DNA from 3 places in the Herminiimonas glaciei genome. Region 1 is predicted to be linked to each of the others. Evidence: predicted binding sites of a transcription regulator. Region 1 holds the regulator's gene; each other region holds the start of a gene.

The links. The regulator sigma-54, encoded in region 1, starts transcription at its own class of promoters, with help from an activator protein. The targets are predictions, from matches to a motif close to TGGCANGNAANCTGCTTT.
Region 2: ACFQPC_RS17835 (CmpA/NrtA family ABC transporter substrate-binding protein) is a predicted target of sigma-54. The motif match lies at 2,872-2,889, and genes of this name have one in related genera.
Region 3: ACFQPC_RS10590 (ammonium transporter) is a predicted target of sigma-54. The motif match lies at 1,713-1,730, and genes of this name have one in related genera.

What each region holds. Positions count from the first base shown of each region.
Region 1 covers NZ_JBHTBU010000002.1:626,525-636,661, forward strand. The annotation lists gene ACFQPC_RS13805 (pilus assembly protein) at 1-26, shown strand, start outside; gene ACFQPC_RS13810 (hypothetical protein) at 42-665, shown strand; gene hpf (ribosome hibernation-promoting factor, HPF/YfiA family) at 745-1,098, opposite strand; gene ACFQPC_RS13820 (RNA polymerase factor sigma-54) at 1,202-2,674, opposite strand; gene lptB (LPS export ABC transporter ATP-binding protein) at 2,693-3,433, opposite strand; gene lptA (lipopolysaccharide transport periplasmic protein LptA) at 3,435-3,989, opposite strand; gene lptC (LPS export ABC transporter periplasmic protein LptC) at 4,035-4,631, opposite strand; gene ACFQPC_RS13840 (KdsC family phosphatase) at 4,628-5,167, opposite strand; gene ACFQPC_RS13845 (KpsF/GutQ family sugar-phosphate isomerase) at 5,167-6,195, opposite strand; gene ACFQPC_RS13850 (monovalent cation:proton antiporter family protein) at 6,317-8,305, shown strand; gene ACFQPC_RS13855 (UbiA family prenyltransferase) at 8,483-10,006, shown strand; gene ACFQPC_RS13860 (EamA family transporter) at 10,003-10,137, shown strand, end outside.
Region 2 covers NZ_JBHTBU010000003.1:260,329-270,465, reverse strand. The annotation lists gene ACFQPC_RS17845 (ABC transporter ATP-binding protein) at 1-478, opposite strand, end outside; gene ntrB (nitrate ABC transporter permease) at 525-1,451, opposite strand; gene ACFQPC_RS17835 (CmpA/NrtA family ABC transporter substrate-binding protein) at 1,461-2,684, opposite strand; gene ACFQPC_RS17830 (ANTAR domain-containing response regulator) at 3,017-3,661, opposite strand; gene tsaD (tRNA (adenosine(37)-N6)-threonylcarbamoyltransferase complex transferase subunit TsaD) at 3,765-4,793, shown strand; gene plsY (glycerol-3-phosphate 1-O-acyltransferase PlsY) at 4,834-5,439, opposite strand; gene ybaK (Cys-tRNA(Pro) deacylase) at 5,752-6,243, opposite strand; gene ACFQPC_RS17810 (endonuclease/exonuclease/phosphatase family protein) at 6,280-7,263, shown strand; gene ACFQPC_RS17805 (hypothetical protein) at 7,278-7,622, opposite strand; gene xerD (site-specific tyrosine recombinase XerD) at 7,713-8,618, opposite strand; gene ACFQPC_RS17795 (methylated-DNA--[protein]-cysteine S-methyltransferase) at 8,615-9,115, opposite strand; gene ACFQPC_RS17790 (tripartite tricarboxylate transporter permease) at 9,659-10,137, opposite strand, start outside.
Region 3 covers NZ_JBHTBU010000001.1:2,343,477-2,353,613, reverse strand. The annotation lists gene ACFQPC_RS10595 (hypothetical protein) at 1-212, opposite strand, end outside; gene ACFQPC_RS10590 (ammonium transporter) at 209-1,657, opposite strand; gene ACFQPC_RS10585 (TM2 domain-containing protein) at 1,867-2,217, opposite strand; gene rpsP (30S ribosomal protein S16) at 2,523-2,774, shown strand; gene rimM (ribosome maturation factor RimM) at 2,802-3,341, shown strand; gene trmD (tRNA (guanosine(37)-N1)-methyltransferase TrmD) at 3,368-4,117, shown strand; gene rplS (50S ribosomal protein L19) at 4,230-4,616, shown strand; gene ACFQPC_RS10560 (CoA pyrophosphatase) at 4,884-5,552, shown strand; gene ACFQPC_RS10555 (CobD/CbiB family protein) at 5,673-6,629, shown strand; gene ACFQPC_RS10550 (bifunctional diguanylate cyclase/phosphodiesterase) at 6,757-9,627, shown strand; gene ACFQPC_RS10545 (glycosyltransferase family 2 protein) at 9,640-10,137, opposite strand, start outside.

The DNA.
Region 1 (10,137 bases):
CCTGGCAAGAGTTGATTGTTGATTAGTGTCCGTCAAATGTAATGGCGCAATATTTCATGAAACTGGCGCGACGCCCTTGTGAGTTGTCGGCAGGCTTGCTTGCAGTGCTTGCACATATATTATTGGTCGTCTATTTCGCGACCGCGACGGTGGGTAATTCTGTTGCAGGGGCGATGACACAGCGCGTGGTGGACGTTGCATTGCAGGAGGGACGGGCGAGTATTCTTGCCGTTTCGCAGCAAACCTCGTCTGTTGTCAGGAAGAGTGTGGAAGTAGCACGGGAAGCAGTTGCGGCCGCGCCCATATTGCCGCATCTGCCTGACGCCAGCTTGCGCGGCCAACATTACTTTGCGTCAAGCGAGCTGACGCAAAAACCTTTGGTCGCGGTCGATATTCCGGAAAATTTTGCCTTACTGGTGCCGGGGGCACCTGATCAAGTGGCGGTTTTACGCTTGTTAATAAGTGAATACGGGGATGTCGACCAGGCGCTCATTGAAGATACTGTGGTGCCGCTTGATACGGAAGAGATATTGTCCGCCACTTTCAAGAAAGTAAAATTTCATCCCGGCGAAATCAATGGACGTACAGTCAAAAGCCAGCTCAGGATCGCAATCCGCCTGGGTGAAGAAGTCACTGCAGCCAGCAATGAAATAGGCCTGCGATGACGCAGCAAGCGGACACAAAAAAGGGCGCAATCTGCGCCCTTCATTTCATCCGGCCGATTTGCCCGGCCTTGCCTTTAGCTTAAGGCGTTACAGCGTCTGACGCATCCGGCAATCGTTTGATCGCATCGTGTTGATGGTCTTGCTGTTTGGTTTTGTATTTGATCACTTGTCGATCGAGCTTGTCGATCAGTGTATCAATGGCAGCGTATAAATTATCTGCGATACTTTCCGCGTGCAGATCCTTGCCTCTCACTCGCAAGTTAATTTCCGCCCTTTGGCGTTTTTCTTTCTCGGGAAGATTGTCTACAGTCAGGATGACTGCAATATCGATAACGTGATCAAAATGTCGTTTGATGCGCTCCAATTTACCTTGTACATATTCGCGGATGGCGGGGGTCAATTCGAGGTGATGTCCACTGATTGTGAGATTCATACAGTGCTCCTATGAAAGTCACTGGAGGTTATGCGCGTCTTGTTAAGTGACTACGCCGAACACAGCAACGTATAACTACAACAAAAACTACAAAGGACGATATCTACAACGACTTGCGCAGATTGACCGGTGGGATCTTCAGGGCTTCGCGGTATTTTGCTACTGTCCGTCGCGCTACCACCATGCCTTGTTCTGCCAGCATGTCGGCAATCTTGCTATCAGAGAATGGAATTTTCGGGTCTTCAGCTCCTATCAATTGTTTGATCAGTGCCCGTATCGCCGTCGACGAAGCTTCACCACCGGCTTCTGTTGCGACATGGCTGCCGAAAAAGTATTTCAATTCGAACATCCCGTGGGGAGTCAGCATGTACTTCTGGGTGGTTACACGTGAAATAGTACTCTCGTGTAGACCCAGTGTATCAGCTATTTCACGTAAAACAAGCGGTCTCATTGCGACCGCACCGTGCGAAAAGAAGTTCCTCTGACGTTCAACAATTGCCTCTGCGACACGCAGGATGGTGTCGAAGCGCTGACGCATATTCTTGATTAACCATTTTGCTTCTTGCAACTGGGAACCAAGCGATGCCTCGCCCTTGCTTTGCTTCAAAATGTTGGCATACATGCTATTAACGCGCAGCCGTGGCATCACGTCGTGGTTCAGCATGACTTGCCAGCCGCTACGGGTACGTTTGACGATGACGTCAGGCACCACATAGTCGGAAGCATCCGTTGCAAAAATGGAACCTGGATGCGGATTGCATTGCTTGATGATGGCTTGTGCTTCGCGCAAGTCTTCGTCATCGCAATCCAGTGCCTTGCGCAATTTGTTGAAGTCGCGCTGGGCGAATAGCGGCAAGTGATTTTCCACGATGGCGAGGGCCATGCGGCGGGTCACCATTGCCACTTTGGGCATACGTTTGATTTGCAGTGCCAGGCATTCGGCAGCATCACGCGCACCTACGCCCGGTGGATCGAAGCTCTGCAACATTTTGAGAGAGATCTGCAGTTCTTCCAGTTCGATCTCCAGCTCTTCCGGCAGGCGGGCATGGATTTCTTCCAGCTCTTCTTCCAGATAGCCATTGTCATTCAATGCATCAATGATTAACTCAAGCAGCGCACGGTCGCGGTGTTCGCGTACGGTAACGCGCATTTGTTCGAGCAGATGCTCACGCAAGGTTGTTTCATGCGCTTCGAGTTGCGGGCGGGCATCATCGTCCTCCGGGGCCTTGGAGGTGCGTGCTACATCGTCGAAACTCCATTCGCTGTCACCGCTTGACGCTTCCGGCAAATCGGGCGCGTCGGAGCCGCCTTCGCTATCCGGGGTTTGGGGGGTATTGGCTTCGATGCTGGCGCCTTCCGGCGTCGTGCCGCTGGCACCGATGGCACCGTCAGCCAGCAGGCGTACTGCATGATCCAGCGGATCATCGGTACGTTCCAGCATCGGGTTGTCGGCAAGAATCTGTTCCAGTTCCTGATGCAATTCAAGAGTCGATAACTGCAGCAGGCGGATCGATTGCTGCAGTTGTGGCGTAAGTGCCAGGTGTTGCGAGACTCGTAGTTGCAGGGATTGCTTCATAGATGTTTTTTCTTCCGCTTACATGCGGAAATGTTCACCTAAGTAGACGCGCCGTACCGATTCATTGGCGATGATGTCGTCCGGTCGTCCGCTGGCCAATACCGCACCCTGGTTAATGATGTAAGCGCGATCGCAGATGCCCAGTGTTTCGCGCACATTGTGATCGGTGATCAGCACGCCGATGCCACGTTCTTTGAGGAAACGCACAATGCGCTGGATTTCAATCACCGCGATAGGGTCGACACCTGCAAACGGTTCATCGAGCAGGACGAAACGCGGATTGGTCGCCAATGCACGGGCAATTTCGACCCGGCGGCGTTCACCACCGGATAGCGACATCGCCTGGTTTTCGCGCAGCTTTTCAATTTGCAAATCGGCCAGCAAGGTGTCCAGGCGCTGTTCCAGTTGCGACGAGTTCAATGCCTTGCCGTTGACGCGCTGCAATTCAAGCACAGCGCGGATATTGTCTTCGACGCTGAGCTTGCGGAAGACCGATGCTTCCTGCGGCAGGTAGGACAGGCCGAGTTGTGCGCGCTTGTGGATAGGCAGGCGCGAGATGTCGACGCCATCCAGTTCGATGCGGCCGGCATCAGACGGTACCAGGCCCACGATCATGTAGAAGGAAGTGGTCTTGCCGGCGCCGTTAGGGCCGAGCAAACCGATCACTTCGCCGCTTTCAACTTGCAATGCGACATCGCGCACAACCTGGCGCGCGCCATAGCTTTTCTGGAGTCCGTTAACGATCAGCTTGCTAGACATCTTATTTTGCCTTTGTATCTGCGGCACGCGGTTGGATTACGGCCTTGATGCGGCCGGCACCTTGTTTGCTGTCGCCGCTTGACGTGTTATGTACGGTAAAGAATTCAGCGCGTGTGTCGTAGGAGATGAATTCGCCTTCGACTTCATCGGTGGGCTTGCCGTTTTCCAGGCGACGCATGCGGGCCTTGGAAAACAACTTCATGATTTCGGCCTTGTCATCGTATTCAATGCGTTCAGCCTGGCCTTCTATCCATTGGTCCGGACCGCCATCGCGCTTTTGCTTGAAGTTAGCCAGCGTATCGGAGGAGCCGTATAGCGTGATGAATTGATAGCCGGCCGGGTCTTGCTTGACCACCATCTTGTTGGCTTTCATCAGGATGGTGCCGCGGGTTAACACGACATTGCCGGTGAAGGTGTTGATCTGCTTGATGTCGTCGTATTCCATTTTATTGGCTTCGACATTGGTGGGCTTGGTGGCATCGGCCTTTTCGGCAAAGGAGCCGACCGTTGTGCCCAAGCCGCAGAGAACCAGAAGTACGGAAAGGAAGCGTTTCATGAAAGTTCTCTAAATGAATGCGTCGGATAAAAATCGTCTATGCGCTTAGCGCGGATGTGCGGCTTGATACTGCGCATTAACATTGCTGGATAAATTGAATTCGCCGGTTGCATTATTGGCGAACATACCGCTGCCGTTCAATGTCGATGTGCCGACTTTGATATCGACATGCTTGGGCGTCTTCATGATCTCATCATCCGGCAGGATCAGCAGGTACGAGGTCTTGAGCTGGAAGTGCTGTGAGCCCGCTGCCGGTGGCCGGTCGATCAGGACGTTGTCATACATATGCACTTCGGTATTGTCCTTTTCCACCAGGGCGCGCTCCGAGCGGCTGACCATCGGTTGTCGCCCCTTGCTGAAGCTGTACATGACCGGCTTCTGGATCTGGTAGGAATTATCCAGTGGGTAATGCTTCATCTCGGTGCCGGTCAGGTTATAGCGTGCAGTGCCATCCTTGCCCATACGGACAAAATTGAATTTTTCTGCATAGAAGTCAGGTTCGCTGCGTTGTTTGGCCGGCAGTGTTTCGTCGGTTTGGCGACGCATGACTTCGACCAGCCAGAAACTGCCGAATGCCAATGCCGCACTGAGTGCAATCAGTACGACCAGGCGCACGGTGTTGGTGGGGCGCAGCGCTTTCATGCAAGATACGGCGCCAGTGCCGCCTCGTAGTTGCCTTGCGCGCGCAGGATGAAGTCACATAGTTCGCGTGCTGCTCCGCGGCCGCCGCCAGCCTGGGTCACATAATGCACGCGTGAACGTACTTCTGCATGGGCGTTCGGCACGCTGGCGGCAAAGCCGACGCGCATCAGAATCGGCAAATCGATGACGTCGTCGCCGATGAAGCCGCAGGCGTCTGCCGTGGTATTCGTTTGTGTTAACAGCTGTTCAAAGGCGCTGCGTTTGTCGTGTATGCCCTGGAACACATGGTGTATGCCGAGATCGCTGGCACGGCGCAGCACGATAGGTGACTGGCGTGCGCTGATGATCGCGGTCGAGACACCGGATTGCTGCAGTAATTTGATGCCATGCCCGTCGAGCACATTGAAGGTCTTGCTGATTTCGCCTTCCGGACCAAAGTGCAGGCTGCCATCGGTCAGTATGCCGTCCACGTCAAAAATCATCAGCCGCACATTGGCGGCACGTTGGCTGGCGACGGTGTCCTTGGGCGCGCTCATCAAATTACTTTCGCACGCGTCAGGTCATGGATGTGCAATGCGCCGACCAGTTTGCCGCCGGCATCGGTGACCAGCAACTGGTTGATGCGATAGGTTTCCATCATATCAACCGCGGCGACCGCCAATTGATCCGGATGAACGCTGCGTGGATTCGCGTGCATGACTTCAGCAATCGAGAGCTTGGAGAAATCCTGCTGGGTTTCAATCAGGCGGCGTAAGTCGCCATCGGTAAACACGCCAATGGCACGGCCTTCAGCATCGACTACCGCAGTCATCGCCATGCCTTTCTTGCTGCTTTCCAGCAGCGCAGCGTACAGCGTCGCGTCCTTGGCAACGGTAGGGATGGCTTCGCCGGTGCGCATTACATCGCGTACATGTGTCAACAAACGACGACCGAGGGCACCGCCCGGATGCGAGCGGGCGAAATCTTCTTCGCCAAAACCGCGCGCATCCAGCAGCGCCACGGCGAGCGCATCGCCGAGTGCTAGGGTGGCGGTGGTGCTGGCGGTCGGTGCCAGGTTGAGCGGGCAGGCTTCCTTGTCGATATGGACGTTCAAATGAACGTCAGCCTGTATCGCCAGGTTGGAAGCGTCGTTGCCGGTAATGGTAATCAGGCGTGCGCCCATGCGTTTGATGGTCGGCACGATGCCGAGTAATTCGCCGGCTTCGCCAGAATAAGAGATTCCGATCAGGACATCGTCGGCGGTAATCATGCCAAGGTCGCCATGCGATGCTTCCGCCGCGTGCACGAAGAAGGCCGGCGTACCGGTCGAAGCCAGTGTTGATGCTATTTTGCGTGCGATATGCCCGGATTTGCCGATGCCGGATACCACCACCCGGCCTTTGCAATTCAACAGCAGGGTGACGGCCTGGATGAATTGTTGGCTGGTCTTGCTGGTGATGCGTTCTTTTAGTGCGAGGATGGCGTCTGCTTCGATTTGCAGCGTGTCGCAAGCAAATTGCAAGGCGCGCGCGGTGCTTTGGGCATCAAAAGTTGCCGGTGGGTTTGGGGCATGGGATACACTCATGCTCGAAAGTATAAACGAATTCCTAAAGCAAAAAACCTGCCAGACGTAACAAAAGTGTGGTTTGATAGTTCTGTTCCGATTTGTCACCAAACCAGCACCTTACTTCAGTCGTTTCCTCACTATGCTTTCCCCATTAGAACTTACGCTACTCTTGCTTGCGGCTGCGGTATTGGGCGTGGTGGCCTTCCGCATGATGCACTTGCCGCCGATGCTGGGTTACCTGGTGGTGGGGATTTTGATCGGTCCGTATGCGCTCGGCTGGGCCGAAGATAATGCCACGACCCATGCCCTGGGCGAGTTTGGCGTGGTCTTCCTGATGTTTTCGATCGGCCTCGAGTTCTCCCTCTCCAAATTGCTTGCCATGCGGCGTACCGTATTCGGTCTCGGCATGGCGCAGGTCATGCTGACCATAGGTGCCACCATGGTGTTTGGCTGGCTGGTAGCGCATTTTTCCACACGGCTGAGTGCCATCAGCTGGCAAGCGGCATTGGCCATAGGTGGCGCCCTGGCCATGTCATCCACTGCGATTGTTTCCAAGCTGCTGACAGAGCGCCTGGAGCTGGAAAGCCAGCACGGGCGCCGGATTATCGGTATTTTGCTGTTCCAGGACCTGGCGGTGGTGCCTTTGCTGATCCTGATCCCGGCGCTGGCAAATCCGCGCGGCGACCTTGGTACGACCTTGTTGTGGGCCGCACTGAAGGCCGTGATCGTGTTGTTCCTCCTGTTGTTCATCGGGCATAAATTAATTCGCAGCTGGTTCCGTATCGTCGTCAAGCGTCGGTCTCAGGAATTGTTCATGCTGAACCTGTTGCTGATCACGCTGGGTGCCGCCTGGATTACTGAAATGGCCGGTTTGTCGCTGGCTTTGGGCGCTTTTGTCGCCGGCATGCTGATTTCCGAGACTGAATACAAGCACCAGGTGGAAGAGGACATCAAATCCTTCCGCGACGTCTTGCTCGGCTTGTTCTTCATTACGATCGGCATGTTGTTGAATGTGCGACTGGTGCTCGAGCACTGGTGGCTGGTTTTATTGCTATTGAGCGGCGTGGTTTTGTTGAAATTTGGTTTGATTGCTTTTCTGGCAAGGTGTTTCGGTGCGCCGGTCGGTGTGGCTTTGCGTACCGGCCTGGCCCTGGCGCAAGCCGGTGAATTCGGCTTTGTGCTGTTGAACCAGGTGGGCGGCTTGAATCTGGTCGAACCGCTGATTTTGCAACTGATACTGGCGTCCATGGTGCTGTCCATGCTGGCGGCACCGCTGATCATCGCCAAAGCCGATGCCATCGTGATGAAATTGTCGGCGAATGAATGGATGGTGCAATCATTGGCCTTGACCCAGATTGCAACGCGCACCATGGCGACGCAGCAGCACGTGATCATCGCCGGCTTCGGTCGCAGTGGGCAAAGCCTCGCCAAGTTGCTGGAGGCCGAAGGAATTACCTATCAGGCGCTGGATATGGATCCGGATCGGGTGAACGAGGCGCAGGCGGCCGGAGCCTTCGTATCTTACGGCGATGCCGGGCGGCGCGAAAGCCTGGTGGCAGCGGGTATTAATCGTGCGGCAGCGCTGGTCATTACTTATGCAAGTACGCCTTCAGCCTTGAAGGTTTTGCATCATATGCATGATCTGGCGCCCAATTTGCCGGTGATTGTGCGTAGCCATGACGATACCGACCTGGATAAATTGCGTGCAGCAGGTGCGTCAGAAGTGGTGCCGGAAGCAATGGAGGGCAGCCTGATGCTCGCTTCGCACGCGATGCTGACGCTGGGCGTGCCTCTGCGACGCGTAGTGCACCGGGTGCAAGCGGCACGCAGTGAACGTTATGCGACTTTACGCGGCTTCTTCCACGGCAGCAGTGATGTATCTGATACCGCCGATAGCATGCAGGTGCGCCTGCATTCGGTTCCTTTGGGAGAAACCTGCAAAGCGGTGGGCAAAACCCTGGAGGAGGCCGCCCTGCAAGAGCTGGACGTGGAAGTCACTGCCGTGCGGCGTGGCAAGGAACGGTTGACGGTAAGCCCGGAAATGGTGCTGATGGCAGGCGATACCATCGTCCTGCGCGGCGGTGCCGAGGAACTTGCGCGGGCCGAAACGCGTCTGCTGAAGTCTTGATGCTTGGTGTTTGTGGTTGACGGTATCCATCCGAAGACGGAAAATTGCCAACCCGCAATGAGCAAAGCCTTGATGGCATGCGGCGGGCAGGGCAGTGGCGCTGGAACTCCGGTCGTGGTGGTTTTTCGCCGGCGATTTCCCCTAGATTAAGTACATTTCTTGTCCCCAGGTGGTGATTTGAGCATTTCCCCCAGCAGTTTTCCTGATGCGTCCCTAGAATCGCCCGCTGTCGTGCGCGATTCCGCTGCGCCGTATTCTGCTGCATCTACTACTTCCAAGCTCCCACTCTATGTGGATCTCGACGGTACGCTGACTTATACCGACCTCCTGTTTGAATCGGTACTGCTGCTGATCAAACGCAATCCTTTCTATATTTTCCTTTGTGTGTTTTGGTTGCTGCAAGGGCGCGGCTACCTGAAGGCGCAAATCGCCAAGCGCATCACACTGGATGTCACCTTATTGCCTTACAACGCAGATCTGCTGGTTTTTTTGCGAGAACAGCATGCGGCCGGACGTCGTTTGATATTGGCCAGTGCTTCCGATCACCGTCTGGTGCAGGCGGTGGCCGATCATCTGGGTATTTTTTCTGCGGTGATGGGCAGCGACGAGGCGACCAACCTGAAGTCTGCGGCAAAGTTGCAGGCGATCGAAAAAGATAGTGCTGGTCGTGGTTTCGCTTACGCCGGCAATAGCTCGGCTGACCTGGCAGTATGGTCGCAGGCCACGGAAATGATTGTCGTGAATGCGTCAGCCACTATCACGGCACAAGCGCAGAAACTGAAAACACCGGCACTTGTCATCCCGCCCCGTCCATTTAAATTGCGCCTGGTACTCAAGGCTTTGCGCCTGCATCAATGGGCGAAGAATGCATTGCTGTTTGTGCCTTTACTGGCGGCGCATGAGCTGGGCGGCGAGCGCTGGCTGTCGACCTTGCTGGCTTTCGTCGCTTTCGGCATGTGTGCGTCGGCAACCTATATCGTGAACGACCTGTTCGACCTCGCGTCGGATCGCGCCCATCCGCGCAAGCAGGCGCGGCCCTTTGCGGCGGCGACCCTGACCATTCCTTTCGGTATCGCACTGATTGCGATCCTGCTGCCACTGTCCTTGTGGCTGGCGGCGGCGATTGATCCGGCTTACCTCGGCTTGATGCTCTTGTACATCGTTGTCACTTTGCTGTACTCGGCACGCCTGAAGCAGGTCGCGATCATTGATGTATTGGTACTGGCTTCGCTGTACACGCACCGAATCCTGGCCGGTGGCGTCGTCAGTGATGTATTGATTTCCAACTGGTTGCTGGCGGTGTCGCTGTTTATGTTCCTCAGCCTGGCACTGGTCAAGCGCTGCGCGGAACTGGAATTTATGAGTGGTGACGGCCATGTGTCATTGGCAGGGCGCGGTTACCGTACCAGCGATTTGTCCTACCTGATCTCGATGGGCATTGCCAGCGGTTTTGTCGCGGTAATGTTGCTGGCCTTGTATATAGACAGCCAGGTCGGAGGCGAGATGTATCCGCATGCAGAATGGTTGTGGCTGATATTGCCGGTAGTACTATTCTGGATCATGCGTTTATGGCTAAAAATTTCGCGTATGGAAATCCATGACGATCCACTACTGTTTGCAATCACTGATCGCACCAGCTGGGTGGTTGCGATAGTGATCGGCTGCATCGCGCTGGCTTCATCTTGGCCGGGCTTGGCATGAGTCAGATCGCGGCTTTGGGCTTGGCATTTTTTTGCGTGTGCCTGACGGCAATGGCGCAGGTCTTGCTGAAGATGGGCATGTCGACACCTGCAATCCAGCAGGCGCTGGCTGGCGATATGCGCTCGGTTTTT
Region 2 (10,137 bases), on a different contig from region 1:
CCATCGACAAGGCGCGGGCGATACCAACGCGTTGCTTCATGCCACCGGAGATTTCATTCGGACGCTTTTGCTCGGCATGGCTGAGGCCGACCAGCGCCAGTGCGGCGCGGGTGCGTGCCTTCAGCTCCGCCTTGCTTTCAGTCGCACTGAAAACACGTTCGACCGCGAGGTAGACGTTTTCATAGCAGGTCAGCCATGGCAGCAGGGAATGGTTCTGGAACACCACAGCACGTTCCGGCGACGGCCCGGCTATCTCCCGGTTCCCGCACAACAACATGCCGCCGGTGGCTTGCGTCAATCCGGCGATCAGGTTGAGCAAGGTCGATTTGCCGCAACCGGAGTGACCGATCAGCGTAATGAATTCGCCTTTGCTGACGGTGAGGTTGACGTTGGTCAGCGCATTGAAGATCCCCTTCTTGGTGCTGAAAGACATTTCCGCATGTTGAATATCGATGAACTTGCTGTTGATGCTATCCATGATGGTTCCTGTATTTGTATGGCACTGTTGCATTGCGACGAATTGATCAGCTCTTTACATCTTCATAGGTAAAGGCACGGGCGATACCGACCAGGATTTGTTCGAGGATCAAACCCACGACACCGATAACGACGATGGCGATGATGATGTGCGGTACGTTCAGGTTGTTCCACTCATCCCATACCCAGAAGCCGATACCGACGCCGCCGGTCAACATTTCCGCCGCCACGATCACCAGCCATGCGGTACCGATCGCCAGGCGTACACCTGTCAACATATAAGGCAGTACTGACGGGAACAGGATCTTGGTCACGATCTTCCATTCCGACAGCTTCAATACCTTGGCGACATTCATATAGTCTTGCGGCACGCGTTGTACACCGACTGCGGTATTGATGATCATGGGCCAGATCGAGCAAATGAAGATGGACCAGATCGCGGCTGGATCAGCAGCCTTGAATACCAGCAGGCCGATCGGCAACCAGGCCAGTGGCGATACTGGTTTCAACAGGCTGATGATGGGATTGAACATGCCGGACAGGAATTTGAAACGGCCGATCATGAAGCCCAGCGGAATGCCCACCAGTGCCGCCATACCGAAACCCATGCCGACACGTTTGAGCGAAGCCAGGATGTTCCAGCCTATGCCCTGGTCGTTCGGACCATTGCTATAGAAAGGATCGGCAAACAGCGCCTGCGCAGACTGGAAAGTCACCAGCGGCGATGGAATACCGCTGCTTTTGGCTGAGATGATTTCCCATACCAGCACCAGGAAGACCATGCCGAGTATCGGTGGCAGTACCGCCAGCAACAGCGGCTTGGACGACCACTTCACCTTTGGCTTGGCCGCTTCCACCACCACGCCGGCGCGGGCAGCTACGGCCGCATCTGCGGATTCTGATTTCATACTGACTTCCGTTTCTGTCGTAGCGCAGATGGGCGCGTTTTCTGCGGGGCGCATGATTGCACTCATGGTGACTCCTTAAGCCTTGATCTTGAATGATTCGGCGTACGCTTTCGGGTTCTTGCCATCCCACACCACGCCGTCGATCAGCTTGGAGGAACGCATAGGACTCTTAGGCACAGGCACATTCGCCAGCGTTGCCGCTTCCTTGTACAAATCGATACGGTTGACCGACTTGGCCGTGCCGGCGTAATCCGGTTCACCTTTAGCCAAACCCCAACGCTTGTGCTGCGTCATGAACCACATGCCGTCCGACAGGTAAGGGAAATTCGCCTGGCCGTCGTTATAGAACTTCATGTAGTTAGGGTCATCCCAGGTTTTGCCCAAACCGTTTTGATAACGGCCGAGGATGCGCTGGTTAATGACATCAACTGAAGTGTTGACATAGGACTTGGCGGCGATGACTTCTGCCATTTTGTTTTTGTTCGACAGCGAGGAATCGATCCAGCGACCGGCTTCCAGCACCGCAGCCGTCAAGGCGCGCGCAGTGTTCGGATTTTTTGCGACCCAGTCCGAAGTAGTGCCCAGTACTTTTTCCGGATGGTCTTTCCAGATGTCTTGCGTGGTCGCGGCGGTGATGCCGATGCCGTCAACGATGGCGCGGTGGTTCCATGGTTCGCCGACACAATAGCCATCCATATTGCCGACACGCATATTCGCCACCATTTGCGGTGGCGGCACGGTGATGACTTTTGCATCCTTCAATGGATTGATGCCGTAGGTCGCCAGCCAGTAATACAGCCACATCGCATGGGTGCCGGTCGGGAAAGTTTGTGCGAAGGTGTATTCGCGCTTTTCCATTTGCATCAGCTTGGCGAGGCCGGGACCGTCAATCGCTCCGCCTTCGGCCAGCTTTTTCGACAGGGTAATCGCCTGCCCGTTATTGTTCAGGCCCATCAGGACAGCCATGTCCTTCTTCGCGCCGCCTATGCCTTCATGCACGCCGTACACCAGGCCATACAAGACATGTGCCGCATCCAGCTCGCCATTGACCAGCTTGTCGCGCACGCCGGCCCACGATGCTTCCTTGGTCGGCACGATCTTGATGCCGTATTTTTTATCGAAGCCCATGACCGAAGCCATGACCACCGAAGCACAATCGGTCAGTGGAATGAAACCAATCTTTACTTCTTCCTTTTCAGGCTTATCAGAACCCGCCGCCCACACGCCTTGCGTAGCCAAACCACTAAAGGCGGTCGCAGTAATGGTTGCTCCCGCTTTCAAGATTGTGCGTCGTGTCATATTGGTTTTCCTGTCGTTCGTTGTCATGATTTCCTCGAAGAGCGGTTCTGATAAGCACAAAAAAAAGACGCCCGGGCCGGCACAAGCAAAGCTCATGCGACACGGACGTCTTTGTCCTTATTACTCTTACCGCCATTGGTATGAGTAATGATTTGTTCGTAGCACCTTCGTTGGTACTAGCTACTGTTTAGCAATTGGTGTGCCAGCGCGATCAGGCTGTTTTCAGATGTTTGCGATGCAAACCGAGCACTTAAAACGCTCTCTTTTTGTGCGGCGCATTACTTCAGTGCAGAGGAGTAATGACTTACTGGTGCAGCACTTCAGCTGACGTGTCAGCCCAGCAGGTCGGCAATATCCAGTACGCGTTGCGCCAGCTCGGACAATTTCAGGTTCTTGTCCATCGCCATGCGACGCAGTTTTATATAGGCTTCGTCTTCGGAAATCTTGTGCCGCTCCATCAGCAAACCCTTGGCGCGTTCTATGGTTTTACGCTCGGCCAGCTTGAGTTTGGTATCCGATAACTCGGTCAGCAATTTTTGTTCGGCGTTGAAGCGCGCCAGCGCTACATCCAGCACTGGCTTGATCCGTTCAGATTGCAGGCCGGCCACGATGTAGGCCGAGACACCGGCCGCCATCGCCGCCTCCATGCTGGATTTGGCCTTGTCTTCGGTAAACAGGACGATGGGACGGCGCGCATTGCGCGTTGCCATCACCACATGCTCAAGCACGTCACGTGCATCGGATTCGGCATCGATGATGATCATGTCCGGCTGCAATTGCGCGACCCGCTCCGGCAAATGCAGGTCGGCCGGGAACGACGCGATGATGTTATAGCCGGCTTCCAGCAAACCGATGCGCAAGGCACGCGTGCGCTCATCCTGCGCCAGCGCCTGCTCATCGAGTTCGCCTTCCGGTGCGACCGGATTGACGACTACGATGCGCAATGAGTGCAAATCTGGCTGGGAAATCTTAGTCATTCGGCAATCTATAAAAATCGTGGATGGGGTCTTGCATCAGAATAAGCTACAATCCACGCAAGAATCACACCACATGTTGCATATTTTTTGCAACTTTATCCCCATGCTTGTTCTCGGTATCGAATCCTCCTGTGATGAAACGGGTCTGGCGTTGTATGACACACAACGCGGCTTGCTTGCGCACGCCCTTTATTCACAAGTGAAAATGCATGAGGAATACGGTGGCGTGGTGCCTGAACTGGCGTCGCGCGACCATATCCGCCGCGCCCTGCCATTGCTGGACCAGGTATTCAGCGAAAGCGGCATCCGGCATGATGCGATAGACGCGATTGCGTATACACAAGGTCCCGGCCTCGCCGGTGCGCTGCTGGTCGGTGCATCCGTCGCCTGCGGCCTCGGCCTGGCACTGGATAAACCGGTATTGGGCATCCATCACCTGGAAGGCCATTTGCTGTCGCCCCTGCTGGCGAGCGAACCACCGGAATTTCCTTTCATCGCCCTGCTGGTGTCCGGCGGTCATACACAATTGATGCGGGTTGACGGCGTCGGTCTATACACGATGCTGGGTGAAACACTGGATGACGCGGCCGGTGAAGCCTTTGATAAATCGGCCAAGCTGTTGGGCCTGGGGTATCCGGGCGGCCCGGCGATTTCACGCATGGCTGAATTCGGTGATCCGACGGCCTACAAGCTGCCGCGTCCGATGCTGCATTCGAAGAACCTGGATTTCAGCTTCTCCGGCTTGAAGACCGCAGTGTTGACGGTCGTCAAAAATCACACGACGAATATCTGCGAACAGGACAAGGCCAATATCGCCCGTGCCTTCGTCGATGCCATCGTTGAAGTATTGACGGCCAAATGCGTGACCGCGCTGAAACACACCGGCCTGAAACGCCTGGTGATAGCCGGCGGCGTCGGCGCCAACCAGCAATTGCGCGCCTCGCTGAATGCCGCGGCGGCGAAGAAACACTTCAAGGTGTTTTATCCGGAACTGGAATTTTGCACCGACAATGGTGCGATGATTGCATTCGCCGGAGCGATGCGTTTGCAACTGAATCCCGCTGCAGCCAAGCGCGATTACGCTTTCAATGTGAAGCCACGCTGGCCGCTGGATAGCATCCGCGAAATCTGAACGGATGCTGGCCGGTATCCCGCACGGGGTACCGGCAAGCTTATTTCTTCTTGCTGCCGAGGCGGCTTTCTTTTCCTGCTAACAGATTACCGATATTCTTGCTGTGTCTGTAGACCAGCAGGATGCTCATCGCCAGCACCGCCAGCAAAATCACATCCGGTCCGAACAACAAGCCGTAATAAAAAGGCGCAAAGATGGCCGCAATCAAGGCTGCCAGTGACGAATAGCGGAAAGCATAGGCAATCACCAGCCAGGTGACCAGGGTCGCCAGGCCCAGCCAGCCATTCAATGCCAGCAATACGCCGAGTGCGGTCGCAACACCCTTGCCACCAACAAAGCGGAAGAAAACCGGCCACAGGTGACCAAGGAAGACTGCAATTGCCACCAGCGCCACGCCGTTTTCATGCACACCGTAGGCCGGGCCGAAGTGCTTGACCAGCCACACGGCGAGAAAGCCTTTGGCACCATCGCCGAGCAAAGTCAGGATCGCGGCTTTCTTGTTCCCGCTGCGCAGCACATTGGTCGCGCCCGGATTCTTCGAGCCGTAGCTGCGCGGATCAGCCAGGCGAAAGCATTTGCTGACCACGACGGCAAATGAAATCGAGCCTATCAGATAAGCACCCAGGGCAAATAAAACTGTATTCATACCAACCTTTCTAGAACTCATTTCACAAATATCCGCGAGTGCGAACGCGGCTATTTGGGAGGTAGTGCAAGGCGTGTCGCGCCGCCAAGGGTGGTCCCCTTGGCAAGCGGCACAACGCAGCAATACGCCCAAATAGCCCGTTCCCTCCGGGTTCTTACCAAAAGCGGCGCTGGCCGCGTTGTGCTCCTTGCGCATAGGCCACTATGCGACGCGTCGCACGCCTTGCCAGCACCGCTTTTGGTAAGAACGCATCTCACGGATATTTATGAAATGAGTTCTGGTATTTCCGCATCGCCTGCGCGATAGCAATCATTATTCTTCGAGCGCACACTGCACCGGCTTGGCCGCCAGGCTGTCTGTCAACACCTGCGGTGCGATACCGATCAGGTAACCGCGCCGACCACCATTGATATAAATCTGTTCCAGCGCAAGGATACTCTGCTCGACATAAACCGGCATTTGTTTACGCGTGCCGAAAGGTGAAGTACCGCCGATCAGGAAACCGGAATGCCGGTTCGCCACTTCCGGCTTGCACGGCTCTACCGATTTGCAACCGATCTGGCGCGCCAGGTTTTTGGTCGAAACCTTGCGGTCCCCGTGCATCAGCACGATCAACGGCTTGGCCGCCTCATCCTGCATCACCAGCGTTTTCACCACATGGTGTTCATCGACCCCCAGTTTTTGTGCCGAAACCGTGGTTCCGCCATGTTCTTCATAATCGTAAGGGTGTTCAGAAAAACCTATCCCGTTACGACGCAACCATTGGGTCGCCGGCGTTTCGGAAATATGCTCTTTTTTGGCCATGCGTGTTACGCTCATCTATAAAATTTGGAGCACATTATGCAACAAGAACTCCGCTTTGCCACCTTCAATGTCTGCAATCTGGCATTGCCGGGCATGAAATACTATGAAGACCAGATTCCGTATTCCGCCGAGGAATACGATGCCAAGATTAGCTGGATTGCGCAACAACTGGATAGGCTGGATGCCGACGTCATCGGCTTGCAGGAGATCTTTTCGCAACAGGCCTTGAAGGATGTACTGGCGAAAACAGAGAAATACCGGGATGCGCAACAACTGGGCTACGATCCCGACCCTGCCGCCGACCACCTGACGCCCAGCGTGGCGCTGATTTCACGCTTGCCGGTGCTGACCGGTGCCACGGTTTTCCGCGAATTGCCGCATCATTTATCGATCACGCTGCCCGGTGTCGCCCATCCGGTCACGCAGTTCACCCGCCCTATCCTGCATGCGCAAATCCAGGCCGCGAACGGCCTGGCGGTGGATGTTTTTGTCTGCCACCTGAAATCCAAACTGCCGGACTACCGCAACGACCTCGAAGATGAATTGCCGGACCAGACCGGCATCGCGATGCTGCGCTCACTGATACGACGCGGTACCGATGCGCTCGGCTTGCGCCATTTGCTGTCCGATATAAAACAGGTGCAACGCAAACCCATCGTCGTCATGGGTGACTTCAACGACGTCGCCGATGCGATCCCGACCCAGATGGTCATGGGGCTGGGCAAATATCCATTGAACGGGGTCGACGACCGACTGTTTGAAAGTTACCGCATCCAGTCACGACGCGATGTCTTGCGCGATGTCGGATATACGCATATCCACGACAATAGCTACGAGACTATCGATCACATCCTGGTATCAGAAGAATTCAATCCGGGCTCGCCGGTAGCACTGGGTGAGGTCATCGAAGTGATGTACCTGAATGACCATATGACGTTCAGGCAGGCTTATGCGTCGGACCACGGCCTGGTCCTGGCGCGCATCCTGCTGCATGACAAGGCAGAGTCGCTGCCTGATTAAAGACGCAGCGGGAATTACTTGTCTGCTGCGGCAGCGTCGTCGCCACCATCAGTAGCATCGGTCTCGGCATCATCTGCATCGCCGGCTTCCACGCCATCGTCAGGAGTATTGCCCTTTTCCTGTTTGCGCTTCAGCTTCTCTTCTTTTTTTCTTTTCTTTTCCAACTCTTTTTGACGCTTTTCGTACTGGAAATTAGGTTTAGCCAAGTGGTCGCTCTTTGAGTGGATGTTCTGTTTAAGGTGGGCAGCTGGGCGCAACGCTACTGCCATCGCACCCATCAATGGGACGAATGCTAGCATGCCGCCACCCTTTACGTCATGGAACTGCGGCCCGGGAACCATATTGCCAAAATGAAACATCTGCCAACATCCGGCAATTACGGGCAAGCCGGCACAATGCCCTTTCTTTGCATCCCAATATAAATTCAGCCAAATACGAGGGACTGCAGCCTAGCCGCGCGGATGGTGCATTTGATGCAGGCGTTTCAGGCGTTCACGTGCGACGTGGGTATAAATTTGCGTGGTGGAAATATCAGAGTGCCCGAGCAAAAGCTGGACCACGCGTAAATCTGCGCCATGGTTCAGCAAGTGCGTGGCAAAGGCGTGGCGCAGCGTATGCGGCGATAGCGGCGCGTTGATGTCGGCCGCGGCTGCATGTTTCTTGATCAGGGTCCAGAACATCTGGCGCGTCATCGCGCCACCACGTGCCGTCACAAACAGGGCATCGTCCATCTGCCCGTTCAGGATCACGCCACGCGCTTCCTTCAGGTAGCGCTCTATCCACGCACGCGCTTCTTCTCCAAACGGGATCAGGCGGGTTTTACCACCCTTGCCGGTGACGCGCAAAACACCTTCATTCATGCCGACTTCAATCGACTTCAGCAAGACCAGCTCGGTTACCCGCAAACCGCTGGCATACATCAGTTCCAGCATGGTGCGGTCACGCAAACCCAAAGGCGTATGCACATCAGGTGCTGCCAGCAAGGCTTCGACCTGCGCTTCCGACAGGGTCTTGGGCATGCGCGGCGGCTGCTTGGCTGAACGCAGGCGCAGGCAGGGATCATCCTTGATTTTGTTTTGCCGCAATGCGAGCTGATAGAAGCGCTTGAGCACCGCCAGGCGCCGGTTTGATGAAGTGGCCTTGGTCGTTGCATGCTTGGCGAAAAAATAGCCGTTGAGGTCTTCGGTATGCGCAGCCAGCAGGGACTTGCCGCGCTCCTGTTGCAGCCAGACGGCAAACAGGCGCAGATCACGGCGATACGCTTCCAGCGAATTTTTGGCGAGGCCATCTTCCAGCCACAAGGTGTCGCAAAATTCATCAATCTCGGATTGACTGAGCAAGGCCTCAGCGCTCATCGGTAACCTTCTACCTTTTCATGTGCCAGCAGCCAGCGCTTTACGCCGACGTGGAAACTGGTTTCATCGTCGTAATGCGAAAAGCCGCCAAGGCCGTTCGCAGCGGTCACGCGATGACAGGGAATCACCAATGGATACCAGTTCGCACCGCAAGCCTGGCCGACTGCGCGCGGTGCCGATTTCACACGGCGCGCAATATCGCCATAGGTCAGCACCTCGCCGCGCGGGATTTCAGCAATCGCTTGCCATACCTTGTTCTGGAAGTCTGTCCCTATCGGTGCCAGCGGCAAGTCAAAGCGGAAGTCCGGATCGCCCAGGTAACGTTCTACCTGCAGCGCCGCACGTTCCGACACGGCATCGACCGCAGCTTTTTCATCGAAGCTGGCCGGCAGGTAGACCAGCTCGCGTATATGCCCGTCTTCACTGCGTATGCCGATTGCTCCGAAGGAAGCTTCGACGATGGCGGTAAACAGGGAATGGGCGGCATTCTGTTTCATGGCAACAGGATTTAATTGGAGAATAGGCTAAGCATAAAACAAAAAAGGCGCATCTCGCGATGCGCCCTCAAATACCTCTACTGTACCCTCGCCGCGTATAGCATCAGCTATCGCCGCTTTTATTGATACAGGTCTCCTCTGCTATCCGGCATCGATGCCGTGTGTGTATATGCCCCCTGCTAACTATCCTGTCTTGCGCCGGTCCCGGGCCAGGCCCTTGCACCAAAGTGGGCTGATTATAAAAATCAATCCGGAAGAAATCAAGCACTCATCTGAAACGGATCATAGCCGAGGAAAAGCCCGGGGGCTATGCATTTTTAACAACGCTTTAAACATGCTTGTAATAAAATTTTTGACAAGCGCGCAACAGCGATGTATGCACTTGGTCGAACGGCCGAGCAAATAAAAAGGGCGCATCTGACGATGCGCCCCTGAATCTTGCTCCACGTTCCCGGCTACTGACAAACTTCAACAGCATCGTAAAACGCAGGCCTCCTCGACCCACCGGCCTGCCGCCTGCAAACGCAGGCAGCGGCCGTGTCTTTAGTCTTCCTTGAATGCTTCTTCGCGTTTCTTGCGCAGGGCCGGCATCAGCACCACTGCCATCGCCAATACTGCAACTGCCAGCATGGTTGCGCTGATCGGACGGTTCAGGAACACCATCGGATCGCTACGCGACAACAGCAGCGCACGACGCAGGTATTCTTCCATCATCGGTCCGATGATGAAGCCCAGCAGCATAGGTGCAGGTTCTGCATCCAGCTTCGCGCAAATATAACCAAACAAGCCAAACAAGGCCATCAGGTAAATATCGAAGTCACTGTTATTCAAGCTGAACACGCCGATCGCGCAGAACAGCAGGATAGCCGGGAACAGGTGGTGGTAAGGCACGGTAATCATGCGCACCCACAAACCGATCATAGGCAGGTTCAGCACGATGAGGAAGAAGTTACCGATCCACATCGAAGCAATCAAACCCCAGAACAGCGTTGGCTGTTCCACCATCACCGCAGGACCTGGCT
Region 3 (10,137 bases), on a different contig from region 1:
ACTTCCTGCAATTTCTGTCCCAGTTCCTGTACTTCTTCACTGGTCGACAACGAAGCCATTTTCAACAGGTAGCGGCAGTAAGCGGGATCGATACGCATGTATTCGATATCGATCACGCGCCCGCTCTGCCGCCTCAGGTTCACATGCAGCCGACCCATCAAGGCAAAGGCATGGGTTTCCAGCTCGGCACGTGAATGGTGTTCTTCCGTCATAGTACGTGCTCGCCATGTTGTTCCAGATCCAGCCCTTCGAGTTCCGCTTCCGGTGTCACGCGCAAGCCGACCAGGGCACTGACGATGCCGAGGATGATGGCCGTCATGACTGCCGAAAAGACCACGGTGACGATGACACCAAAGGCCTGGTTGCCGAAGCTGCTTTGTGCACCGCCTATGCTTTCCACCGCAAAGATACCGGTCAGCAGTGCGCCGACGATGCCGCCAATCGCATGCACGCCGAATACATCCAGTGAATCGTCGTAACCGAGTTTGGATTTAAGTGTGGTCGCTCCCCAGTAGCAGGCGAGTCCGGCGGCAGCACCGATGACGAGTGCACCACTGACGCCGACGAAGCCGGACGCAGGCGTGATTGCCACCAGGCCGGATACCGCACCTGACACCAGGCCGAGTACCGAGGGTTTGCCGCGACGCAGCCATTCGATCAGCATCCATGCCAAAGCACCGACTGCGGTCGCGATTTGCGTCGCCAGCATCGCCATCCCGGCGCGTCCGTCGGCCGCCACTGCGGAACCGGCATTGAAGCCGAACCAGCCGACCCACAGCATGCTGGCACCGATCACCGTCAGCACCAGGTTGTGTGGTGGCATCGGTTCCTTGCCGAAGCCGAGGCGCGGTCCGATGATGATGGCTGCGACCAGGCCGGAAACCCCGGCATTGATATGCACCACCGTACCGCCGGCAAAATCCAGCACACCACGGGTTGCCAGCCAGCCGCCCGGTTCCCACACCCAGTGCGCCACCGGTGCGTAGACAAAGATGGACCACAGCGTGATGAACATCAGCAGCGCGGAGAATTTCATGCGTTCGGCGAAGGCACCGGTGATCAGCGCCGGCGTAATGATCGCGAAGGTCATCTGGAACATGATGAAGACGCTCTCCGGTATCGTCGGTGCGATTTCACTGACGCTGACCTTGCCTGCTTCTTTCGCGAATTCCATGCCGTTGAGCAGGACGCGATCCAATCCGCCTATATAAGGAGAGCCGGGCGTGAAGGCCAGGCTGTAACCGATGACGACCCAGATCACGGTAACCAGGCAAGTGACGGCGAAGCTGTGCGCCATCGTGGCCAGGACGTTTTTCTTGCGCACCATGCCGGCATAAAACAGGGCGAGGCCGGGGATGGTCATGAATAGCACCAGGGCGGTTGACGCCAGTAACCAGGCGGTATCACCGGCGCTGATTTTGCTCGCATCAACGACGGTGGGTTTGGTCAAGGGGGCTTCTTCGGCGGCGGGCTCCGGCGCAACTGCAGTCGGCTCCGCAATCATCGGCATGGTCAGGGGCGGGGCCTGAACTTCGTTGCTGGTGGTCGCGCTTTCCGGCGCTGTGCTTTGCGCGGATGCGTTATTGAATAAAAGGGTGGAAACGAGAACGGCCAAAGCCAGCGCAATATATGCGGAGGACGCGGAACGTATGATCATGAAACTCCCCTGAAGACTTGTTTGAACCATTGGCGGTGCCATGGCGAGTTTCACAAAAGCACTATACGTGCCATGCGATTAACAGGTGCAAGAGGAGGATTAACAGAGGTGCAAGTGCGATGGACGGGAGGGTGACGCACTAGTGCTGCTCACCCGCTACGTTGTTTGCACTGCGCTGGGGCAGTGCAAAAGGATGGTCCTGCCGGATTTCAGCCGAATGCGCCGCCGGTCAGGTAGAGGTCGAAGCCGCGCGCGATGGTGGCAATCAGGGCGGTTGAGCCGAGCGCAAAGGTCAGCACTACCAGCACGATGACGGCCCAGCCGGAGTCCGAAGTGCGGCCCGAATGCGCATTGTGTTGCGCATCCCATTTCTCATCCGGCGTCAGGCCGATGACCAGAGCGCCTATGAAACCGGCAAAAATTGAGAAAGGGAAGCAAATGATATGCACCCAGGCCCATAAGTCCTTTTTGCCGTACAGATAAAAGCGATGCAGGCCGAGACCGCCAAAAAGGGTGGCCAGCAGCGTGCTGAGGGTTTTGTTTTTGTGCGAATTTGGCATATTTCTGCTATTTCTCGATTAAAAAGGCCAAATTTGGCTTGAAAACAGCGCTTCTTGATGAGAAACGTGTGAAAATGCAGCGAAACCCAGCGTTTTACTCAAAATATTATCTGTCTGGCCCGGTTTTTACCTATTGTACGGGCAGATGGATAGCGCGTCGCAAAAGCTTTTCCCCTGTGGAAATGCCTGATTGCCCGATTTGCCACACCGATATTGCCAGCCTTGATGAAGCAGCTTGCAGGTGCTGCGCTACTTGGGCTATAATTTGCGGCTTTTTCCGTGTTCAGACACTTTTTGGAAATATTATGGTCGTTATTCGTTTAGCTCGTGGTGGCGCAAAAAAGCGCCCATTCTTTAACATTGTTGCTACAGATTCGCGCAATCGCCGCGATGGTCGCTTCATTGAACGCATCGGTTTTTACAACCCGGTGGCGTCTGGCGCTGAAGAAAGCGTCCGCATTGTGCAAGACCGTCTGGCCTACTGGCAAGGCGTCGGCGCACAACTGTCGCCAACCGTAGCTCGCCTGGTTGCACAAGCTGGCAAAAAAGCCGCTTAAGTTTTGTCGAATCAAACGGCATCGGGAATGAAAGTTCCTGAAGATTTGGTGCTGGTTGGTTACATCTCCGGTGCGTATGGATTGAATGGCTGGGTAAGGGTCAGACCCTATTCGGCCGATGCGGATGCATTGTTAACTGCCAAGACATGGTGGCTGGATAAGCCGGAATTCCATGACGTGGAAATGATGCAGTCCAAGATTCATACCGGTGATGTGGTCGCAAAGTTGATGGGTGTGGCAGGGCGAGATGCTGCGGAGGCGCTGAAAGGTGCAACCGTACAGATCCCGCGTAGTCATTTCCCGGCACTGTCAGACAATGAATTTTACTGGGTCGATCTGATCGGCCTGGAAGTCGAAAATCTGCAGGGCGAACACCTGGGTCAGGTCAGCGACATGATGGACAACGGTGCGCATCCTATTTTGCGCGTTGCTGTACCGCAGGCTGCTGAAACGACTGATCTCAAGGCTGCGCCGCAAGAGTTGCTGATCCCGTTCGTTGAGCAGTTTGTCATCACGGTTGATCGAACAGCAAAAAAAATTACGGTGGACTGGGGACTGGACTATTAGTCACCGCGTTTGGAGGGGTGTGCGAGATGCAATTTGATGTCGTCACGCTGTTTCCGGAAATGTTCACGGCGATCACGCAGTCGGGTATTACACGACGCGCGTTTGAGCAAAAGAAATGTGCATTGTCTTTGTGGAATCCACGCGATTTCACCAGCGATAAGCATCGTACCGTTGATGATCGCCCCTATGGTGGCGGTCCTGGCATGGTGATGATGGTTAAGCCGCTGGAGGCAGCCGTACAGGCGGCCAAGGCAAGGCAGACAGAACAAGGTTTGGCTGCACCCCGTGTTGTGTATTTGTCGCCGCAAGGCAAGGCATTGACCCACGAACGCGTGATGCAGCTGACGACAGAGCCGGGTCTGGTTTTGTTGTGCGGACGTTATGAAGCAGTAGACCAGCGCTTTCTGGATAGCTGCGTCGATGAAGAAATCAGCCTCGGCGATTTCGTCCTGTCAGGCGGTGAAATCCCGGCGATGGCATTGATGGATGCAGTAATCCGACAGTTGCCCGGGGTCTTGCATGATGATGCATCGGCGGTTGAAGACAGCTTCGTTAATGGCTTGCTCGATTGTCCGCATTACACGCGACCGGAAGTCTACGAAGGTGCAGCGGTACCGGCAGTGTTGATGGGTGGCCATCATGTCGAGATCGAAAAATGGCGCCGCGAACGTGCGCTGGAAGCGACCGCAAGGAAACGACCGGACCTGATCGTCAAGGCACGTGAAGCAGGATTGCTGACACGTAGCGATGAAAAGTTTTTGAGCAGTATGTTGTAAGCAGTATGTTGTATCGAGCGGGGTGCAGTAAAAGCCCTGCAATGTGTAACCCCATCCTCTACCGGGCAAATGAATACGTGGCGCCGGCACGATGGTTTTTGGAGTAATAAAAATGGATCTGATCCAAACATTAGAGCAAGAAGAAATTGCTCGCCTGGCAAAAAACATCCCTGACTTCGCTCCTGGCGATACAGTGGTCGTCAACGTCAACGTAGTTGAAGGCACACGTAAACGTGCCCAGGCTTACGAAGGTGTTGTCATCTCCCGTCGTAACCGTGGCTTGAACTCGAACTTCATCGTTCGTAAGATCTCGTCGGGTGAAGGCGTCGAACGTACGTTCCAGCTGTATTCCCCGCTGATCGCATCGATCGAAGTCAAACGTCGCGGTGATGTACGTCGTGCAAAACTGTACTATCTGCGCGAACGTTCGGGCAAATCGGCACGTATCAAAGAAAAACTGCCACAACGTCGCGTTGCAGCAAAACAAGCGGCGGAATAATTGCTTATATCGGATTCGTCCGGGCAATTCATTCGGTAGTAACAAAAAAGACACCTTCGGGTGTCTTTTTTGTTTTGTGGCGGCATTTTTTGATTGTTAAATCTGGTGCTCAGGCTGTGACGGGTTTAACATCAATTAAAGTGATGTAAGTGCAAACTTGCATTCAGGTAGCTGTATCTTGTATTCGGCTGTTTGCAAGGCGTCCACGTTTGTTGTGGGCGATGCGACCTACAGATTCGCATTCATTATTTGTATTGGGAAGTTGAATTGGCCAGACTGCATTTTGATCCTGAATTACTGCCGGTAGATTCGCTTGGCGGCGAAGAGGCTGTTGCCTCCGATCGCTTGCGGGATGAAGCTTTGCGTGCGCGCTTTTTGAATCCGCCGCCATGGTCGCCGGAAATCACGGTGGAGCGCCTGGTGCGTCCGATGAGCGGACCTTTAACCGAAGCCGCGGTCTTGCTGCCTATCGTGCTGCGCGAAGAGAATGGCCCGACCATCCTGTTCACACAACGGGCGGCGCACCTGAATGACCACGCAGGACAAATCAGTTTCCCCGGTGGTCGGATGGAAAGTTATGACGAGTCGGCGATTGCCACGGCCTTGCGTGAAACCGAAGAAGAGGTTGGCATCAGCCGCAGCCATATCGATGTCATCGGTACCCTGCCTGAATACCACACCGGCACCGGTTTCCGCGTGACACCGGTGGTGGGCATCGTCAAGCCGCCGTTTGAAGTGAAGGCGGATCCGTTCGAGGTGGCCGAGGTGTTTGAAGTGCCACTCGCCTTCCTGATGGATGGCATGCACCACCAGCGCCGTACCGCAGAATTCGTAACCGGCAACCGTACCTTTTATGTGATGCCGTATGACAGGTTTTTCATCTGGGGCGCAACTGCCGGCATGTTGCGCAATCTATTTCATTTCCTCCGGGCGTAAGTCGTTTGCGCCGGGATCTTACAGACTTTGGCTGTAACGCTAATTATTATGTTTCGCTTTATTTGATTCTCGCGAAGTGCTGCGTTATCGTATGGGTTGACTGACTATTAAGGCGCTTTAATGACATTTTTCTCCATCTTCTTTGCGCTATTGATCGAGCAATTAAAACCGCTGCGTGCCGATAATCCGGTCTACGCCGGGGCGCGAGCACTGGCGGCCAAGCTGGAAGGGTCGTTCAACGCCGGTCAGGCGCATCACGGACGCCTGGCCTGGGCCCTGATGATCGCCGCTTTCTGCATTCCGGTAGCGTTGTTGTATTGGATCAGCATCAAGCTTGGTCCGCTGGCCGCTTTGATCGTGAACGTAGGTGTAGTTTATCTGACACTGGGTTTCCGCCATTACAGTCATTACTTCACCTCTATCCAGCTGGCCCTGAACAATGGCGATGAAGCGACTGCACGTTCGCTGCTGGCTGAATGGACCAAGCGCGATACTGCCGGCATGGACGTCAGCGAAGTCGCGCGCATTGCAGTGGAAACCGCGCTGGTCACCACGCACCGCAATGTATTCGGCGTGTTCTTCTGGATCCTGACGCCGTTGGGCCCGGTCGGCGCGGTGATGTATCGCGTAGCTGAATACCTGGCACGTATCTGGAACGAACCAAAAATGGCAGAACGTGAAGAATTCGGCCGTTTTGCATCGCAAGCCTTTTACTGGATAGACTGGATTCCGGCACGCCTGACGGCGGCGGCATTTGCCGTGGTCGGTAATTTCGAAGATGCGATTTACGCATGGCGTAATTTCGCCGGTCGCTGGCAGGACGAAGCTATCGGCATCATCCTGTCCGCAGGTGGCGGCGCGATGGGCATACGCCTGGGGGCACCGGTCGAAACCGTGGCTGAAGTCATCCCGGCCGATGCGGCGATGGTCGACTCGATCAATATCGAAACCGAAGCACCGCTCGGCGAAGAAGCGTCCAGCCGTGCATTGCAAAGTACAGTGGGCCTGGTATGGCGTGCATTGCTGTTGTGGATGCTGCTGGTCTTGCTGTTGTCAATTGCAAAGTGGTTGGGTTAAGCGCCACTGACATAAAAGAGCGCGCTATGCAGCGCGTTTTTTTATGAGTGAATACATTTTCTCGATATTGATCGATCGCTGGTCTCGATATTGATTTTAAAAAGTACTGCATAGGGAATTTTTATTGATGCGTCATCGCGCAGCTTTTTCTGTGTCATTTTCCGCATTGTTGACGCTTGCCATCGGGTTGTTGATCAGCGCATTGCTGTTTGCCTCGGTGCGTCGACTGGAGCATGACAAGGTTGATATTGATTTCCAGCAGCAAGCCAAAGTACGGGTAGCAGCAGTGCAGGACGGGCTCGATAGTTCGATGCGGGTGCTGACTGATATCAATCAGTTGTTCAAGACTTTCGGCATAGTCAGCCGCGAAGAATTCAAATCATTTGCCCAGCCTTTGCTGACGCGTAACCCTTATATCCAGGGTTTTGCTTACCATCGCTACCTGTCGCATCAGGATCGTGCCGCCTATGAAGCGGAGATGCGTAAATTCATTCCGAATTTCACGATTACTGAAATGGTGGACGGCAAAGCGGTAACTGCACCGGAGCGCGCACGTTACCGCGTGGTTGATTACATCGTGCCGATGGCCGGGAATGAGGCTGCACTCGGTTTCGATGCTGATTCCTATCACTTCCAGACCGCTGCGATGCAGCGTGCGGTGGATACCGGGCAGCCATCGGCTACCGGCCTGTTACACCTGATACAGGAACGTGCCGCGCAGCGTGGTTTCATCGTCCTGATGCCGGTCTATAAGGAAGGTGCCGTGTTGCCGGATATCGCATCGCGCCGTGCAGCCGTGATCGGCGATACGGCGGCGGTATTCCGCAGTACGGACCTGATTTCGCGTGCGCTGGATGCAGATGATTTGTTATTGACTTCGCATATCGATATGGACGTTGAAGTCAGCGTCTATGCCAGTGCCGAGCACGACGAGGCAAGCCTGGTGTTTGGCAAGGGCCTGGAGCCGGATCTACGCCATACGGCTTTTGGCTTGCCGGCATGGTTGTTTTACGACCAGCCGGAAGCTTATCAACATGTCTTTGATGTCGCCGGTAAAACCTGGAGCATGGTGGTATCGACGCCGTCCATGCTATTCCTGAAAAATAGCAGCAGCGCCTTGTGGGCTTTCCTGGTCGGCTTGTTGCTGAGTGTGGCATCGGCGATATACCTGCAATTGATAGTCGATCGCTCGCGCCGCATCCAGTTGTTGGTGGATGATCGTACCGCCCAGTTACGCACCGTCAACGATGACCTGATCGCCGATATTGCCGCACGCAAGCATGCAGAACATGAATTGCAATTGCGTGAACGCGCAATCGAAGCGAGTGCAAATGCCATCATCATTGCACGTGCCGTAGCACCCGACTATCCGCTTGAATACGTCAATCCGGCTTTCACACGGATTACCGGTTACGCGCCGGAAGAAGCCCTCGGTCGCAATATCGGTTTCCTGTGGGGCAAGGATTGGGAGCAGCCGGGGATAGAAGAGTTGCGCTCGATTGCGCTGGAGAAGCGTGAAGGGCATGCGGTGCTGCGTAATTACCGCAAGGATGGCGCCTTGTTCTGGAGCGATTTGTATATTGCACCGGTCAAGGATGACACCGGCGAAGTCAGCCACTTCGTGGTCGCGCTGTACGATATCACCGCGACCAAACGCTATGAGTCAGAGCTGGAATTCCAAACCAATCGTGATGCATTGACCGGCCTGGCAAATCGCAGCCTGTTACGCGACCGCCTGAGCCAGGCGATCTCTTATGCGCATCGCTACAACCATCCGATCTGGATTGCCTTCGTCGACCTGGATCGCTTCAAATTCGTCAATGACACGCTCGGCCATCAAGCTGGCGATATTTTGTTGAAGGCGATTGCGGAACGCTTGCAGCATGCTGTGCGTGATACGGATACCGTGTCGCGCATGGGCGGCGATGAGTTTGTGCTGATCCTGCCGGAACGCGTCGACGCCGGTTTGTCGACCGGCATCGTACAGCGCATTATGGATGGCATTGCCCAGCCATTGACGATAGAAGGACATGAATTCTTCATCAGCAGCAGTATCGGTGTCGCGGTTTACCCGAATGACGGTGTGACTCCTGAAGAGCTGATCAAGCATGCCGATATTGCGATGTACCGGGCGAAGGAAACCGGGCGCAATAACTTCCAGTTCTATACCTCATCGATGAATGAGCGCGCACTTGAACGTTTGCGCCTCGAAGGCGATTTGCGCAATGCGCTGGAACGCGGCGAATTTATCCTGCATTACCAGCCGCAACTGGACCTGCGCACCGGAAAAATTGTCGGTGTCGAAGCGCTGATACGCTGGCAGCATCCGGAACTCGGCATGATTCCACCCATGCGCTTTATCGGCCTGGCTGAAGAGACCGGCTTGATCGTGCCTATCGGTGCCTGGGTGATACGTGAAGCATGCCGGCAAAACAAAGTGTGGCAAGAGCGCGGCCTCGGCTCCCTGCGTATGTCGGTCAATTTGTCGGCGCGGCAATTTGCGCAGCAAGACTTGCTGGAATCAATTGCGCTGGCTTTGACTGAAACCCGCTTGCCGCCGCAATGCCTGGAAATCGAATTGACCGAAAGCCTGGTGATGGCGGATGTCGACCATGCGATCGGCATCCTGCGTGAATTAAAAGCGCTGGGTGTGCAGCTATCGATTGATGACTTCGGGACCGGTTACTCCAGCTTGTCTTACCTCAAGCGTTTCCCTATCGATGTATTGAAGATTGACCGTTCTTTCGTCAATGACATTACAACCGATCCTGACGATGCAGCCATCGTGGCTTCCATTATTTCGCTCGCGCATAGCTTGCGTTTGACGGTAATTGCAGAGGGTGTGGAAACCGAAGAACAACTGGCTTACCTGCAACAGCATGATTGTGACCAGATACAGGGTTATTTCTTCAGCCGGCCGATCACTGCAGATGCAATGGAAGTCATGCTGAGGGATGACAAGCGTTTGCAGACGATCAGTGTCGGTACACTGATTTGATCGGAAGCAGGCTTAGATCCGTTTAGGCGAGATGTATTCAGGCAGGTCGCCTGGTTTCCGGTTCATGAACCAGTTGCACAATGCCATGCTGCGCCATACGCCATTGAGTTGGCGATACCCGACATTGCTGATGATGGCGACCAGTATCAGGACGACGATATCGCTGCTTTTTGGATAAAGATGGAACGCCATTTCTTCCAGCAGCAAGCCGGAAGCTGACAGCAAGATGCCGAGGCCGATCATGATGGACAGGAAGGCGAAACCGGTTGACCATGGAATAAGTCCGACGACCAATCCTGCCAGCAGGAAGATATAAGCCAGGCATTCAAGCAGCGGACCCAACACTTCAAATAACAGCAGGAATGGAAATGCGAGGCGACCGGCGCTGCCGCTGTGCTTTGCAAACAGCAAGCCTGAATTCTGCGTCAGGCTGTCTGCCACGCCCTGTTGCCAACGCATGCAAGCATGCTTCAAAGTGGCAAAGTCTTGCGGCATCTGTTGCCAGCAAAT